2 regions of the uncultured Haliea sp. genome follow, and region 2 is predicted to be linked to the other one. Evidence: predicted binding sites of a transcription regulator. Region 2 holds the regulator's gene; the other holds the start of a gene.
What was found. Region 2 encodes LexA, which represses DNA repair genes until DNA is damaged. Its sites were predicted from a motif close to ACTGTNTNTANANACAGT; they were not measured.
Positions count from the first base shown of each region.

Region 1 (7,639 bases), 160 kb from region 2:
GGTGATCAGCAGCATGCGCCGCTGATCGTTGAGCAGTGTGTCGTTGGCGATAAACGGCTCCTCCAGCACCTGTTCCACCACCAGGTGGCGGCCGGCCTCCACCTCGAAAACCTGTTCCTGCGTGAACTCAGGCTGGCACAGGCGCAGCTGTTCGGCGCGTTCTGCCAGGGTGCCGAGCACGTCCAGCTCGGCGACGGCAGATGCCGTGTCCTGCAGCGGCGCCAGCTGTTCGTTGAGGGTTTCAACCAGGGCCTCGTAGAGCATTTTTTCCCGCGCCAGCGCGCGACTGCGAGCCGAGAGCGCCTTGTCCTCGAAGGCCTTGAGTTCCGGTGTGATAAAGCGCTCCGCATTCTTCAGCGTCTGGCGACGCTGGTAGGTGTCTGGCGCGCGGGCCGACTGTGCGCGGCTGATTTCGATAAAATAACCGTGGACGCGGTTGTAGCCCACTTTCAAGGTACTGATGCCGGTCGCCGCACGCTCCCGCGCTTCAATTTCCAGCAGATAGTCGCCTGCGTTGCTACTGATGCGGCGCAGCTCGTCGAGTTCGGCATCGTAGCCGGTGGCGATCACACCGCCCTCACGAATGACCACCGGTGGATTCTCGCACACAGCGCGTTCCAGCAGCTGGCAGAGCTGCGGGTATTCCGCCGCCTGCACGGAGAGTGCGTCGAGACGATCCGCGCGACAGGTGGCGAGCGCCTCGCGCAGCGTGGGCAGTGCGGCCAGCGAACTGCGCAGGCGGGTCAGGTCCCGCGGTCGCGCGGAACGCAGCGCAACGCGGCTGAGAATACGCTCCATATCGCCTATGGGTTTCAGCGCAGTGCGCAGCGCTTCGAAGCGGTAGTCATCGCAGAGCGCGCGCACCGCTCCCTGACGCAGACCGAGCACTGCCGTGTCGGTCAGCGGGCGATGCAGCCAGCGGCGCAGCAGGCGACTGCCCATGGCGGTGACGCAGTGGTCCATCACGGAAAACAGCGTGTGCGTGTCGCCGCCGGCGAGGTTGCGGTCAATCTCCAGGTTGCGTCGCGTGGCGGCATCCATAATCACGCTCTCGGCGCGATTTTCATGCGCGATGCTACGGATATGCGGCAGATTGCTGCGCTGGGTGTCCTTCACGTACTGCAGCAGGCAACCCGCGGCGCCGAGTGCCAGCCCCAGGCTCTCACAGCCGAAACCCTGCAGGTCGTGGGTCTGGAACTGAGTGTTCAGGGCACGACGCGCGCTGTCCTGGTCGAACTCCCAGACCGGTTGTGCTCGCGCGCCACGCCGTGCGCTGAGCAGGGGCAGGCCAAGCGTGTCCTGGAACAGCACCTCCGCCGGATTCAATCGCTGCAGTTCACTGGCGAGTGCCTCATCACCCTCGACTTCGAGGACGCGGAAACGGCCGCTGGCGAGGTCCAGCCAGGCCAGGCCGAAGCGGCCCCTGTGCTCCGCTACCGCGAGCAACAGGTTGTCACTGCGTTCCTCCAGCAGCGCCTCGTCACTCAGGGTACCGGGGGTCACAACCCGCACAACCTGGCGTTCCACCGGGCCCTTGCTGGTCGCCGGGTCGCCGATCTGCTCGCAGATGGCCACCGAAACGCCGCTCTTGACCAGGCGCGCGAGATAACCCTCCGCTGCATGGTAGGGCACGCCCGCCATGGGGATGGGCTCGCCGGCGGATTTGCCCCGCGCGGTCAGGGTAATGTCGAGGAGCTCCGCAGCACGCCTCGCGTCGTCGAAGAAGAGTTCGTAAAAATCGCCCATGCGATAGAACACCAGGTCACGCGGATGCTGCGCCTTGATTTTCAGGTACTGCTGCATCATCGGGGTGTGCACAGTTGCGGATTCGCTGGTCATGTATTGCGTGCTGCCTGTTCCTTGGATCGGTGGGTTAACGCAGGGGCGGGCATGCAGGCCACAGTGGCCGTCTCTTCAATGCACCACCGAGCGCGGCCGCTGACGCGTGGAGCCATCCTCGGATAAGAGGTAATCAAGCCGCAGGCATTCTTCCGCCAGCTGCAGCATGGCCTGCATGGTCATGGCAACGAAGTGATTGAACTGGCTTTCGGTAATGCCGGCATTGCCGGGGAAAATGGCGGCGGCTACCAGCTGTGGCGTCGCGTCGTCCACCACGTCGAGGAACAGCTTGAGCACCGGGTACTCCATGTTCAACCGCCCCAGATCGGCGGACAGGGCAAGCAGGGCCATGGGGCGGATTTCCAGCTCTGTGGTGAACAGCAGGCCAAAGCTCTCGGGAATCAGGCGGCTGTCCAGTACGCCCTCCTGCGACCTGATTTCGCTGATGTGCAGGTTATCGCAGTGCTCGCACAGGTAATTCTGTACGGCGCTGGCGTTCAGCCAGCGTTCCAGCAGTGCTCGATCAGGTGTGACGGGGGTGGACATGGGACAACCAGTGGCAATTGGGTAGTCCCGATTTTACGTCATGCCCGGACTATCCTCCACCGGCTTCTGTGCTATAACGATGCCATGGGCACCGATATCCACACCGTGCAGTTTTCCACTGCCGACTATCAGCGCTTCAGCCAGCGGCTCGAGGCGAACCTGCAGCGTCTGGAGGCACTGCTGGGGGTGCCCGGCTTCGGTGAGGGGCCGGCGTCATTGGGCGCTGAACTGGAGCTGTACGTTGTGGATGGTGCGGGCAGGCCCGCACACCTCAACGAGGAGCTGCAGGCGGCGGCGGGCGACGAGCAGCTGACACTGGAACTCAACCGCTACAACCTCGAGTACAACCTGAGCCCGGTCGCAGTGGCGGACAGCCCCTTTCTCTCGCTGGAAGAGGAAATCTGCCGCAAGCTGGGAACGCTGCGCCAGCTGGCGGCACAGCGGGCTGCGCAGGTGGTGCCCATCGGCATCCTGCCCACGCTGCAGCGCGATGACTTCGGGCCCGCCTGCATGACGCCAAAACGGCGCTTTGCCGCGCTGGTGGAGCAACTGATTGCCCGCCGGGGACGCCGCTTCACCATCAATATCAACGGGCAGCATCCGCTGCAGCTGGACATGGACGATATCACCCTGGAGGGCGCCAATACCTCGTTCCAGGTTCACTATCGCGTGGCGCCTGAGCGGTTTGCGGATGTCTTCAACGCGATCCAGGCCGTTACCCCGCTGGCGCTGGCGGTGGCGGGCAATTCCCCAACCCTGTTCGGCCATAGCCTGTGGCAGGAAACGCGTATCCCGCTGTTCAAGCAGTCCATCGACACGCGTCTGCCCGACCGCTACGCCTGGAAAGAGCCTGCCCGGGTGAACTTTGGCCAGGGCTGGGTGCGCCGCGATGCGCTGGAGCTGTTTGCCGAGGCGGTGCGTCTCTACCAGCCCCTGTTGCCGGTTTGCGCCGAGGAGGCCGACGATCCTGCCAGTCAGGAACTGCGCGAGTTACAGCTGCATCAAAGCACGGTGTGGTTGTGGAATCGCGCGGTGTACGACGCTGCCGCCGGCGGTCATCTGCGTATCGAGATGCGCACCCTGCCGGCGGGGCCCACCGCCGCCGACATGGTGGCCAATGCGGCCTTCCTGATCGGCATGGCGGAAGGGCTGCAGCCCGGGCTGCAACGCTGGTTGCCAGCCCTGCCGTTTTCGATTGCTGAACACAATTTCTACCGCGCTGCCCAGGAGGGGCTGGCGGCCCGACTGGTCTGGCCGCGTCCGCAGCAGACAGTGTGCGAGGAGCAATCCGCAGCCAGCCTGGTCGCGGACATGTTGCCCGTGGCCCGTCGCGGCCTGGATGCCATCGGTATCGCCGGCACAGAGTCCGACCGCTATCTGGGGATCATCGAGCGGCGGCTGGCCACGGGGCAGACCGGGGCGCGCTGGCAGCTGGCGCATCTCGGGCAGCCGGAGTCCAGAACACGCCCGGATCTAACGCAGTTGAGCGTCATGCTCGAGGCTTACCGCTTGCGCAGCGAGACCAATGAGCCGGTAGCGGAGTGGCCGCAGTGAGGCGGGTGCGCTTCCTGCGGAATCCGCTGGCGACGGAAATCGGCGACACCGTAGAGGAGTTTCTGCAGATCCTCGGTGGCCCCGCGAGTGTCTTTCTGGACGGGCGGGATACCCGTCGCACGCGGGCGCTGGTCACGCTCCTGCATGGTAACGAGCCGTCCGGCCTGATGGCCCTGTTCCGCTGGATCAAGTCGGGTCGCCAGCCTGCCGTCAACTGCGTGTGCATCATCGGTTCCGTCGAGGCGGCACTGCGGCCGCCGTTGTTCAGCCATCGCATGCTGCCCGGCGTGCGCGACCTGAACCGCTGCTTCAAGCCGCCCTTTGAGGGTGCCGAGGGCCTCCTCGCAGAGGAAATCCTGCAGATCCTGCGCGTGCACCACCCGGAGGCGGTTATCGACCTGCACAACACCTCCGGCAGTGGGCCGGCCTTCGGGGTCTGCACGCACCTCGACCGTGAACACGACGCGCTGGTCGCGCTGTTTACGGAACGCATGATCGTGACCCGCCTCAACCTTGGCGCGTTGATGGAAATCAGTGAACACAGTTACCCCACGGTCACGGTTGAAGTGGGTGGTCGGCTTGACGAGCGCGCCCACGAATTGGCCTGGGAGGGCCTGTGTCGCTACTTTGACAGTGATCGCGTGCTGGCGGGGGATGAGCCGGTCTGGGCGCTGGAGATCCTGCAGGATCCCGTGCGGCTGCATCTGAATCCCGGCGTGACCCTGGCCTACGGCGAGGCGCCTGACAGCGCGGCTGACGTCACCCTGCGGCAGGACATGGAGCATTTCAATTTCGCTACCGTCGATCCCGATGAGCCGCTGGGCTGGATACGCGGAGACCTGCGGAGCCGGTTCTGGGCCCAGGACGCGGGGGGGCGCTGTGTGCTTTCCAGCTTGCTGCGCTGCGTCGGAGGGCGCCTTTACCCGGCGGCGAAAATGACACTGTTCATGATCACCACCAACGTCGCCATCGCCCGCAGTGATTGCCTGTTCTACGCGGTCCCGCAGGCCAGCGTGTCATCCTGATTCCCGCCGACCTGTCGCCCAGGCAGGCACATCCCTGATCGCCGGGCAGATTTGGTGGTTCAGGGGGCTTGCAATTCACAGCCAATGCACTGAGTATATATACAGTACTCGGGTCCGGGAATCTGGCACCCGCAACCTTCGCCGCACAGGCCATCAATGACAGGAGCCGTCGATTATGGACGCCAACAAGCAGAAAGCACTGGATGCAGCCCTCAGCCAGATCGAACGCCAGTTCGGCAAGGGTACGGTGATGCGCATGGGCGACAACGAGCGTGTGGCCATGCCCGCGATCTCGACCGGTTCACTCGGTCTGGATATTGCGCTCGGCATCGGCGGCCTGCCCAAGGGGCGCATCTGCGAGATCTACGGCCCCGAGTCCTCGGGCAAGACGACACTGACACTGCAGGTGATCGCCGAGTCGCAGAAAGCAGGGGGCACAGCGGCGTTTATCGACGCCGAGCACGCCCTTGACCCCAGCTATGCCGAAAAACTCGGCGTCTGCGTGGATGACCTGATCCTGTCTCAACCGGATACCGGAGAGCAGGCACTGGAAGTCGCGGAGATGCTGGTGCGGTCCGGCGCGGTGGACGTGCTGGTCATCGACTCGGTTGCCGCCTTGACGCCGAAGGCGGAAATCGAAGGCGAAATGGGGGATTCCCACGTCGGTCTTCAGGCGCGCTTGCTGAGTCAGGCCATGCGCAAGCTCACCGGGGCCATCAAGCACAGCAATTGCCTGGTGATCTTCATCAACCAGATTCGCATGAAGATCGGCGTGATGTTCGGCAACCCGGAAACGACCACCGGTGGCAACGCACTGAAGTTCTACTCATCGGTACGCCTGGACATCCGCCGCATCGGTGCGGTGAAGGAGGGCGACGAGGTGGTCGGCAACGAAACCCGCGTCAAGGTGGTGAAGAACAAGGTGTCTCCACCCTTCAAGCAGGCTGAATTCCAGATTATGTACGGCAAGGGCATCTACCACATGGGTGAGGTGATCGACTGGGGTGTGAAGCTCAATCTGATCGACAAATCCGGTGCCTGGTACGCCTACAAGGGAGACAAGATCGGTCAGGGCAAGGCCAATGCGGCACGCTTCCTCGAAGAGAACCTGCCCATCGCCGAGGAGATAGAAGCCGAAATCCGTCGTCAGACCATGGTCGCTGCAGCGCCTCCGGCAAAAAAGGTTGCGCCGGCTGCTGAAGCCGATCTGCCGGACGAGGAGTAAGGCGAAGCCCGGGTGCTGTGCGCCCGGGGTCGATTTCCAGGTGCCGGGCTCCACTCACCCCCACTCTCGCGTGCCCGGCACCTCTTTTATCACCCATCGCAATGCCGATGGCTCGCGTTATCATGGCGTCCATGTCTGATCAATCCATCCATCCTGATACGCAGGGTCCGGCGGGCCGCGGGCCGGCCGCAGCCTCTGCGGCGGATATACGCAGTGCTGCCATGGACCTGTTGGCGCGGCGTGAGCACGCTCGCAGCGAGTTACAAACCAAGCTTCAGCGTCGTTTCGACGACGCAGCGCTGGTGAGCCGCGTGCTGGACGATCTTGCCGCGGAGAACCTGCAGAGCGATGCACGCTATGCCGAAAGTCTACTGCGCCAGCGACTGGACCGAGGCTACGGGCCGGTGCGTATCCGCCAGGAAATGCGCGAACGCGGTGTGGCGCAGGAGCGTATGCTCGCAGCCCTGGAGGCGGTTGATCCCGATTGGTACGAGGCGGCCACCCTGGCCTTCCAGCGCAAGTTCGGGCCGGCGTGTGCATTGCAGCCCGAGGACCCTGGTGAGTCGCCGTCCTGTCACAGCCGTCGTGAAGCACAGCAGCTGCGCCTGAAAGAAAAGGCGCGGCGCATGCGTTTCATGCAGTACCGCGGTTTCCTGCCGGAGCATTTCCGGCACCTGCTCGAGGACTGACCGCCACGATGCGCCCCCGCACTGACGCCGAGCCCGGGCAGGTACTCGACTGGTCGGTTTTGCCACGCCTCTGGCCCTACCTGCGCGATCATCGTCGGCGTATCGCCCTGGCGATGGCCTGTCTGCTGCTGGCCAAGGGTGCGATACTCGTGATCCCCTTCATCATGAAGCATCTGGTGGATGGCTTGAACCTGGAGTCGGGTGCGCGGCTCGCCGGATCGTTGGCGCTGGGGTTGATTGCCGCCTACGGTATCGCGCGCCTCTCCAGCGTATTGTTTGCCGAATTACGCGACACCCTGTTTGGTCGCGTCACTGAGCGCGCCATGCGTTCCCTTGGACTGTCGGTATTTCGTCACGTCCATCAGCTGGACCTCGGTTTCCATCTGGAGCGGCGCACCGGTGGCCTGGCCCGCGACATTGAACGGGGCACCAGCGGAGTGAGCTTTCTGCTGCGTTTCATGGTGTTCAACATTGTGCCCACACTGTTTGAAATTGCGGTAGTGGTCTCGGTATTCCTGTTCAGTTACGGGCTGAGTTATGCGCTGGTGACCCTGGTTTCAGTCGTTGCCTATGGCTGGTTTTCCTTTGGTGCGACGGAGTGGCGCACACGCTTTGTGCGGGAAATGAACGAGGCCGATTCGGCCTCCAATACGCGCGCTGTGGACAGCCTGCTCAATTTTGAAACCGTGAAGTATTTTGGCAATGAAGCCTACGAGGCGCAGCGCTACGACGAAGATCTGGCGCGCTGGGAGCAAGCGCGG
Region 1 is NZ_CAXBAE010000002.1:76,065-83,703, forward strand. Features, by position in the region: gene mutS (DNA mismatch repair protein MutS) at 1-1,839, opposite strand, end outside; gene AACZ17_RS02865 (YbjN domain-containing protein) at 1,915-2,385, opposite strand; gene AACZ17_RS02870 (glutamate-cysteine ligase family protein) at 2,470-3,939, shown strand; gene AACZ17_RS02875 (succinylglutamate desuccinylase/aspartoacylase family protein) at 3,936-4,964, shown strand; gene recA (recombinase RecA) at 5,140-6,189, shown strand; gene AACZ17_RS02885 (regulatory protein RecX) at 6,321-6,878, shown strand; gene AACZ17_RS02890 (ABC transporter ATP-binding protein/permease) at 6,887-7,639, shown strand, end outside.
Region 1: recA (recombinase RecA) is a predicted target of LexA. The motif match lies at 5,053-5,070, and genes of this name have one in related genera.

Region 2 (7,639 bases):
ACCGATTCCACCAACCTCAGTGAAGACGCGGTACAGGCCTGTCGCGACTACATCGCGGCGGAGTTTCCACCCGCCTACCTGCCCGCCACGCCCAACCGTTACAGCAGCAAGGAGGGCGCCCAGGAGGCCCACGAGGCGATTCGCCCTTCGGACGTCAACCTGCTGCAGTCGGGTCTGCAGGGCATGGAACGCGACGCCGAGCGCCTGTATGAAATGATCTGGCGACAGTTTGTCGCAGGCCAGATGACGCCCGCTGAATACACCGCGACGACCATCACGGTCACCGCAGGCGACTACGAGCTGTCGGCCAAGGGCCGCATCATTCGCTTTGATGGCTACACCCGTGTGCAGGGGGCTGCCGGACGCAAGGGAGAGGACGAAGTGCTTCCCGATATCCAGAAGTCGGACACGCTGAAGCTGGTCGCCCTGGACCCGGCGCAGCACTTCACCAAGCCCGCGCCGCGCTACGGGGAAGCCAGCCTGGTGCGAGAGCTTGAAAAGCGCGGCATTGGCCGCCCGTCCACCTACGCCTCGATTATTTCAACCATTCAGGATCGTGGGTACGTACGCCTCGAGAACAAGCGTTTCTACGCCGAGAAAATGGGTGACATCGTCACCCAGCGATTGCAGAACAGCTTCACCGAACTGCTCGACTACGGCTTCACCGCGAGCATGGAGGAACGGCTGGATACGGTGGCTCAGGGCGAACTCGACTGGCGGGATCTTCTGGACAGTTTCTACGCCGATTTTCGGCAACTGCTGGAAAAGGCGGAAGAGGCGGAACCCGTCGGGATGCAGCCCAATGAGCCGACACCGACGGACATACCGTGCAGCAAGTGCGGCAGGCCCATGCAGATCCGCACCGCCAGCACCGGTGTGTTCCTGGGCTGCTCCGGTTATGCACTGCCGCCCAAGGAGCGCTGCAAGAACACCATCAACCTGACACCGGGCGACGAAGCCATTCGCGAGGACGCGGACGACGAGGCCGAGTCCCGCCTGTTGAGGAAAAAGCATCGCTGCACGCTGTGCAATGCGGCGATGGACAGTTACCTGATTGACGAGCAGCGCAAACTGCACGTCTGCGGCAATAATCCCGACTGTCCCGGTTACGAAGTCGAGACCGGCAAGTTCAAGATCAAAGGCTATGATGGTCCTACGCTGGCCTGCGACAAATGTGGCGCGGAGATGCAGCTCAAAACCGGCCGGTTCGGCAAGTACTTCGGCTGCACGGCGGAAGCGTGCAAGAACACGCGCAAACTGCTGCGCAACGGGGAGGCGGCACCGCCGAAAATGGACCCGGTGCCCATGCCGGAGCTGGCCTGCGAGAAGGTGGATGACCACTACATCCTGCGCGACGGTGCGGCCGGGTTGTTTCTGGCTGCCAGCCAGTTCCCGCGTAACCGGGAGACCCGGGCGCCCTTCGTGGATGAACTGCTGCCCCACAAGAACGAGATCGACCCCAAGTACAGTTTTCTGTTCTCGGCGCCAGTCAAGGACGACGACGGCAATCGAACCCAGGTGCGCTACAGTCGGAAAGCGGCTGAGCAGTATGTGATGACCGAGCGCGATGGCAAACCGACGGGATGGCGAGCGGTCTACCGCAATGGCAAGTGGCAGACGGAAGAGGGCAAGAGCACGGCCGCGGCGAAAGGCGCACCGCGAAAGAAGAGCGCCGCGCCCAAGCGCAAGGCGGCGCGCAAGCGCACATGAGCAGTCTCCGGGGCCAGGCCAATCATGCGCTGTACCTCGGCCGGCTTCTGTTGCAGGCCTGGGAACAGGCGCGGCGCGCCGAAAATGTCCCCGCCAACACCTTGGCGCAGGCTTTTGGGCCAGCCGTGCGGGAGCACCTGCTGACGGCCTATGGCTGGTTCCTGCTCGATTTGCAGAAGCCCGCACAATTGCCGCCGCAGCCGCCTCACTGTGTTGCGGAACTGCCGCCGGCAGCGCCGGGCAAGGCGCAACCGGCAGAAGTGACGGAGTTTGCGCAACTTGAAACGCAGGGCTGGCTGTCCCGGCTGCTGCAGCAGCCCGCGGCGCAGCCGGCCAGGCGGACGGAGGGCAGCCTTGCGGTGAGCACCTCTGGCCAGCTGGACTGGGACACGCTGCAGGTCGCGGCAGACGAGCTTGAAGCCGCGTTTTCCCGCATGGGTGACCTGCTGGACGAATGCTAGCAAGTGCGCGTTGGCGGTCGCATCTGCCCCCTGTTACACTGGCATTTGATGCAAAAAGAGGAGCCTCTCGTGGCCACAGCCCTGTTGGAAATTGTTGATCTCGGCGAAGGTGAAATTGTCCTGCAACGCGCCGAAGACGATTCCGAGCCTCTGCTGCGCATCCAGTTTTCAGATGAGGCGCGTGATTACCTGATGGACAACGGCCTGGAAGTTGCGAAGGTGATGATCCAGGCTGGCATGCAGGCCGCTGCCAGCATCAATGAAAAAGAACGCCCCGAAAACGGTGAAGGCCGGGCGCGCACTGTTCACTGACCCGGCACAACGACGTTTGCTAGCGTCGCAGGATGCCGACACTCAACCCCTCGATCGCGAACGCCTGCGTGCGCAGGTCAACCTTGATCGGCGCATAGGCCGGGTTCTCGGCGTGCAACTCTACCAGGTGCCGGCTACCGCCTCGCTGAAAGCGTTTCACGGTCACTTCATCCTCGATGCGGGCGACAACAATGGCGCCATTGCGGGCTTCGCTGCTGCGGTGCACCGCCAGCAGGTCCCCGTCGAGGATGCCGACATCCTGCATGCTGTCGCCCGTGACCCGTAGCAGGTAGTCTGCCGCCGGCCGGAAGAAGTTGGCGGGAATGGCGCAGTAATCCTCGACATGTTCCTGCGCGAGCACCGGGTTGCCTGCCGCAACGCGCCCGATGATGGGAAGGCCGGGGTTCTCGGGCAAGCGGATACCACGAGAGGCGCCAGCAATGATTTCAATCGCACCCTTGCGCGCCAGCGCCTTCAGGTGTTCTTCGGCGGCATTGGCCGACTTGAATCCCAGCTCTTTGGCGATGTCGGCGCGAGTAGGGGGGTAGCCGGTCTGGTCGATATGCTGGCGGATAATGTCCAGCACCTGCTGCTGTCGCTGCGTGAGTTTGTCCATGACCCGTCCATCTGTGTATTTGTACAGTGGCTGGGATTATATACAGTAATACGCGGCAGCGACAAGCGGGCTCAACTATCCTCCACGCCGAGCATGGTGTCGGGTTCGATCGTCGACAGGGGGTTGCTCCACTCTTCGGGGTGGTAGGGCAGGTCGGGATCCAGGCCGTCTTCGTCATCCAGCTCGAAGGGGGTTCGCCAGTCCTCCGGTGCCGCCGCCCGCTGCAACTGCAGCATGCGCCAGACCTCGAGATCGTACTCGGTAACCTCGCCGTCCAGGAACTGTGTCTCCACGGTACGCGCGGCTTCGTCCAGGGCGACAACTTCGAACAGCTCTCCCGTTTCGATATCCCGGTACCAGCTGCCAACGGTGGGATTCAACATGACTGCGCTCCCTTCCAGAGTCCTCGGTGTCACCTGCAACATACCATGCCGACCTGCGCTGTCCATTATGTGCTGTCGATCTAAAAACACCTTTTTTCATAGCGTTTTTCCGGGGCACTGAATTTTCCGCGGCAGATCAGTCGCTTGCGGATGTCGCTCGGCACATGTCGAAAGGAGGATGGCGCTGTTATACTGAGTGGCTCTGACAAGTGCCTGGCAACAGAAGAAAATTGTCTAAACCCGGGAAATCAGGAGCCTGATGTAACGTGGAAGCCACAGAGCAAACGCTGTCCCGAATACTGGCGACCTACGGCCTCGACACACCGCTGGTAGCGATCGGCGGGCTACTCCTGCTCGCCATGCTCATCCACCTGCTGCTCGGTGTCCTGCTGCGCCGCCTGCACCGCGTGGCGGAGTCCAGCAGCAATCGCTGGGACGACGTGGTAATCACTGCGGTGGAAACGCCACTGCGTGTCGCGCTCTGGCTCATCGCCTTGATGCTGATTCTGGGCAGGGTGCCGATCGCCGCAGATTTGCAGGCCTTCATACTGCGAGCCTACGACACGCTGCTGATTCTCATGCTGGCCTGGTTCCTGCAACGTCTGATATTCGGCGCAGAAGAAGAGTTGCTGTCACCTGCGCGGGGCCACAAGGCCTCCACGGACAAGGCTGCCGTGCATTCGACGGCGAAACTCATCCGGGTGATCCTTTGGATTCTCGCTGGCCTGATGGCCCTGCAGAGTGTCGGTGTGTCCATTTCGGGGCTACTCGCCTTCGGCGGTATTGGCGGTATTGCAGTCGGTTTTGCCGCCAAGGACCTGATGGCGAACTTTTTCGGCGGGATGAGCATCTACCTTGATCGCCCCTTCACCCCCGGGGACTGGATTCGCTCACCGGATCGGGAAATCGAGGGCACGGTGGAGGATATCGGCTGGCGCCTGACCCGTATTCGCACGTTTGATCAGCGTCCGCTGTATGTTCCGAATGCGGTTTTCACACAGATCGCAGTGGAAAACCCGTCGCGCATGTTCAACCGGCGGATTTATGAAACGATTGGTGTGCGCTACCAGGATTCAGCCAAACTCGCGTCCATTGTTGCGGATGTGCGACAGATGCTGGAAAAGCACCCCGAAATCGACCTCAACCGCACCCTGATCGTGAATTTTGTGTCTTTCGGGCCCTCGTCACTCGACTTTTTTGTGTATGCCTTCACACGGACCACGGTCTGGGTGGAATATCACGCCATCAAGCAGGACGTCTTGTTGAAGATCCTCGACATTATCCATGAGCACGGGGCCGATGTGGCGTTCCCGACCCGTACCCTGCACCTGGACAGCGCGCCGCCCGAGCTGGCGCAGGCTGTGCGCGGAGAGCACCCATGACGGAAAGCGCCGTGCCAGTGCCATTGTGTCTCGGGATTATCGGCGGCACAGGCATCCACCAGGTCGAGGGCCTGCAACTGCTGGGCGAGCACCCGGGAGACAATGCCTACGGCAGTCCCTCGCGGCCTGTGCAGGAGGGCATGGTCGACGGGCAGCGGGTTTTTTTCCTCCAGCGCCATGGCAGCCCCAGGGCGATTCCGCCGCACCTGGTGAACTACCGCGCAAATATCGAGGCGCTGCGCGGCCTCGGGGTCACCCACGTGGTTGCCATCAACGCCGTGGGCGGTATCAGTCCCGACATGCAGCCGGGGCGGCTGGTAGTGCCTGACCAGATTGTGGATTACACCTGGGGGCGGGAGCACACGTTTGACGATGGCCGCAGCGGCGCGCTGCAGCATATCGATTTCACCCATCCCTACGATCACGCCCTGCGCCTGGCCATTATCGAGGCAGCGGAAGCGGCGGGCATCCCCCATGAGCCCTCCGGTGTACACGCCGTCACCCAGGGCCCCAGGCTGGAGACGGCCGCCGAGGTGCGGCGCCTGGCCAGAGAGGGTTGTGACATCGTCGGCATGACCGGCATGCCCGAGGCTGCGCTGGCCAGGGAGTGCGGTATTGCCTATGCAACTATCTGCATGGTGGTCAATCCTGCCGCAGGGCTGGGTGATTTGCCCCTGACGCAGGATACCATGCGCGATATTCTGCAGCGTGAGGCCGCCGTCGTCAGGCGCCTGCTGGGCTGCCTGCTGCCTCGGCTGGGCGCTCAGGGCCTGTGATCAGCTCGAGGATGGCCTGGTCGTAGTTCGCGCTGTACAGCGCATCCGCATCCAGTGGTGTCAGTTTGATGACCAGTCCGAGTAAGGGGTGGTCGATGTAGTGCACCTCATTGGAGCGCATGCGCCGCTGCTGCTGCAGAAGCACGGCATGTCGGTAAGGATAGGCGGGGGCAGATTCCGGCTCCGGGGCGTCCAGCAGCCCCGACGCGGCATCCCACTGCGGGTCGTAGCCGATCGGCGCTTCGGGAGCGGTCGGCTGTGTGGGCAGCACCGGCGCCGCGATCAGCTCCAATGAGGCCGGCGCCAACGGCGGTGCCGGCATACGCCAGGTGCCGGGCAGGTAATCGCCGTTGGTGTTCAGCCAAAGCCGGGTGTCGACATGCAGGAAGCGGGAGCGATGTAGCCTGATCGTGCCTTGCAGGGCAGGGTAGGCCTGGTCATCACCAGAACGGTCAAGCACGATGGGCAGGGCTGTCCTGGCACTGCCTACCGGTTGCCACCACACTTCGTGAAACAGTATGCGGTAGGGGCCGTTGCGTTCCATATAGGCTGCTTTGCCGCGAAACTCTCGGGCCTGGGCCGGAAGCAGCACAAACGGTGTGGGCAGCCGAGGCGCTGCTGCATCTTCCGCCGCGGCAACCTCGGCGCCGGGTGCTGCGGTGACCTCTGGCGCCGGGGCCGGCGTGTCGACAGCCGCCGCTGCAGGCAGATCTGCCGCTGCGCCATCGGCCTCCTGGCCGCGCAGCTGGATCAGCTGTTTGCCGCGCTTATCGACCCGGCTGTGCAGTGCATCAGCTGTGCGCTCCAGGTTGGCCTGCAAGCGCTGGGGATCGAGCAAGAAACGCACGGCGTCCGGGTACTGCAACCGGGGCAGCGCGTCCCACTGTTCCGAGCGTGGGGCTCCCGGGCTGGTGTGCGCAACGATCAGTAATTCCACCTGATACCAGTTTTGCTGACGCCCATCCTCCGCCAGGGTGGACGTCGCCAGAAGCGCCGTCACGAGAAGCGCGAGCAGGGTATGAACGGGGCGGGCAGTCATCAGGCGGCATCTTCCGTGGCATCGGCGGCAAAGGTGTCCAGCAGCTGGTCGGCGAACTGCTGGCGCTGTTCGGGCTCATCCAGCTGGCGTTTGAACCGCAGGCGCATGGCGCCGGCCAGCTGGTACCCCTTGGGATCGGACTGCACCAGTTTGACGAGGCTCAGCGGATTCACGCGGGTGGACTCCCGAAAGTCGATGTTACCACCGCCGGGGCCAACCTCAATGCCTGCAATCCCCAGCTGATCCGCGCGGATGCGCAGCCTGGCCACCTGCACCAGGTTTTTCACCTGCTGCGGCAGCAGGCCGAACCGGTCGATCATCTCCACCTGAATCTCGCGCAGTGCCTGCTCGCTGGCGGCGGCTGCGATGCGCTTGTATAACACCAGTCGGGTGTTGATATCCGGCAGGTAGTCCTCCGGGATCAGCGCCGGTATATGCAGGTTGATCTCGGTGCCCGCGTCCAGGGGTGCGTCCGTGTTGGGGATCTCCCCGCGCCGCAATGCCGCCACGGCGCGCTCCAGCATGCGCATGTACAGCGCGAAGCCCACGCTGTGTATTTGCCCGCTCTGTTCATCCCCCAGCAGTTCCCCCGCACCGCGAATTTCCAGGTCGTGGGTCGCCAGCAGATAACCGGCGCCGAGGTCTCCCGCGGCTTCGATGGCTTCGAGACGTTTTTCCGCATCGGGTGTGATTGCCGAACGCGGCGGGCACAGCAGGTAGGCGTACGCCTGGTGGTGCGAGCGGCCAACCCGTCCGCGCAGCTGATGCAGCTGGGCGAGGCCGAACTTGTCGGCGCGCTCGATGATGATGGTGTTGGCGGTCGGCACGTCGATCCCGGTTTCAATGATGGTCGTGCACAGCAGGATGTGGTGGCGCTGGTGGTAGAACGCGGACATGACCTGTTCCAGTTCGGCCTCGCGCATCTGCCCGTGGGCAACCCCGATGGACAGATCCGGCAGC
Region 2 is NZ_CAXBAE010000002.1:240,652-248,290, forward strand. Features, by position in the region: gene topA (type I DNA topoisomerase) at 1-1,710, shown strand, start outside; gene AACZ17_RS03635 (DUF6586 family protein) at 1,707-2,171, shown strand; gene AACZ17_RS03640 (hypothetical protein) at 2,241-2,483, shown strand; gene lexA (transcriptional repressor LexA) at 2,503-3,099, opposite strand; gene AACZ17_RS03650 (DUF6763 family protein) at 3,171-3,482, opposite strand; gene AACZ17_RS03655 (mechanosensitive ion channel family protein) at 3,749-4,864, shown strand; gene AACZ17_RS03660 (S-methyl-5'-thioinosine phosphorylase) at 4,861-5,640, shown strand; gene AACZ17_RS03665 (CsiV family protein) at 5,588-6,679, opposite strand; gene mfd (transcription-repair coupling factor) at 6,679-7,639, opposite strand, start outside.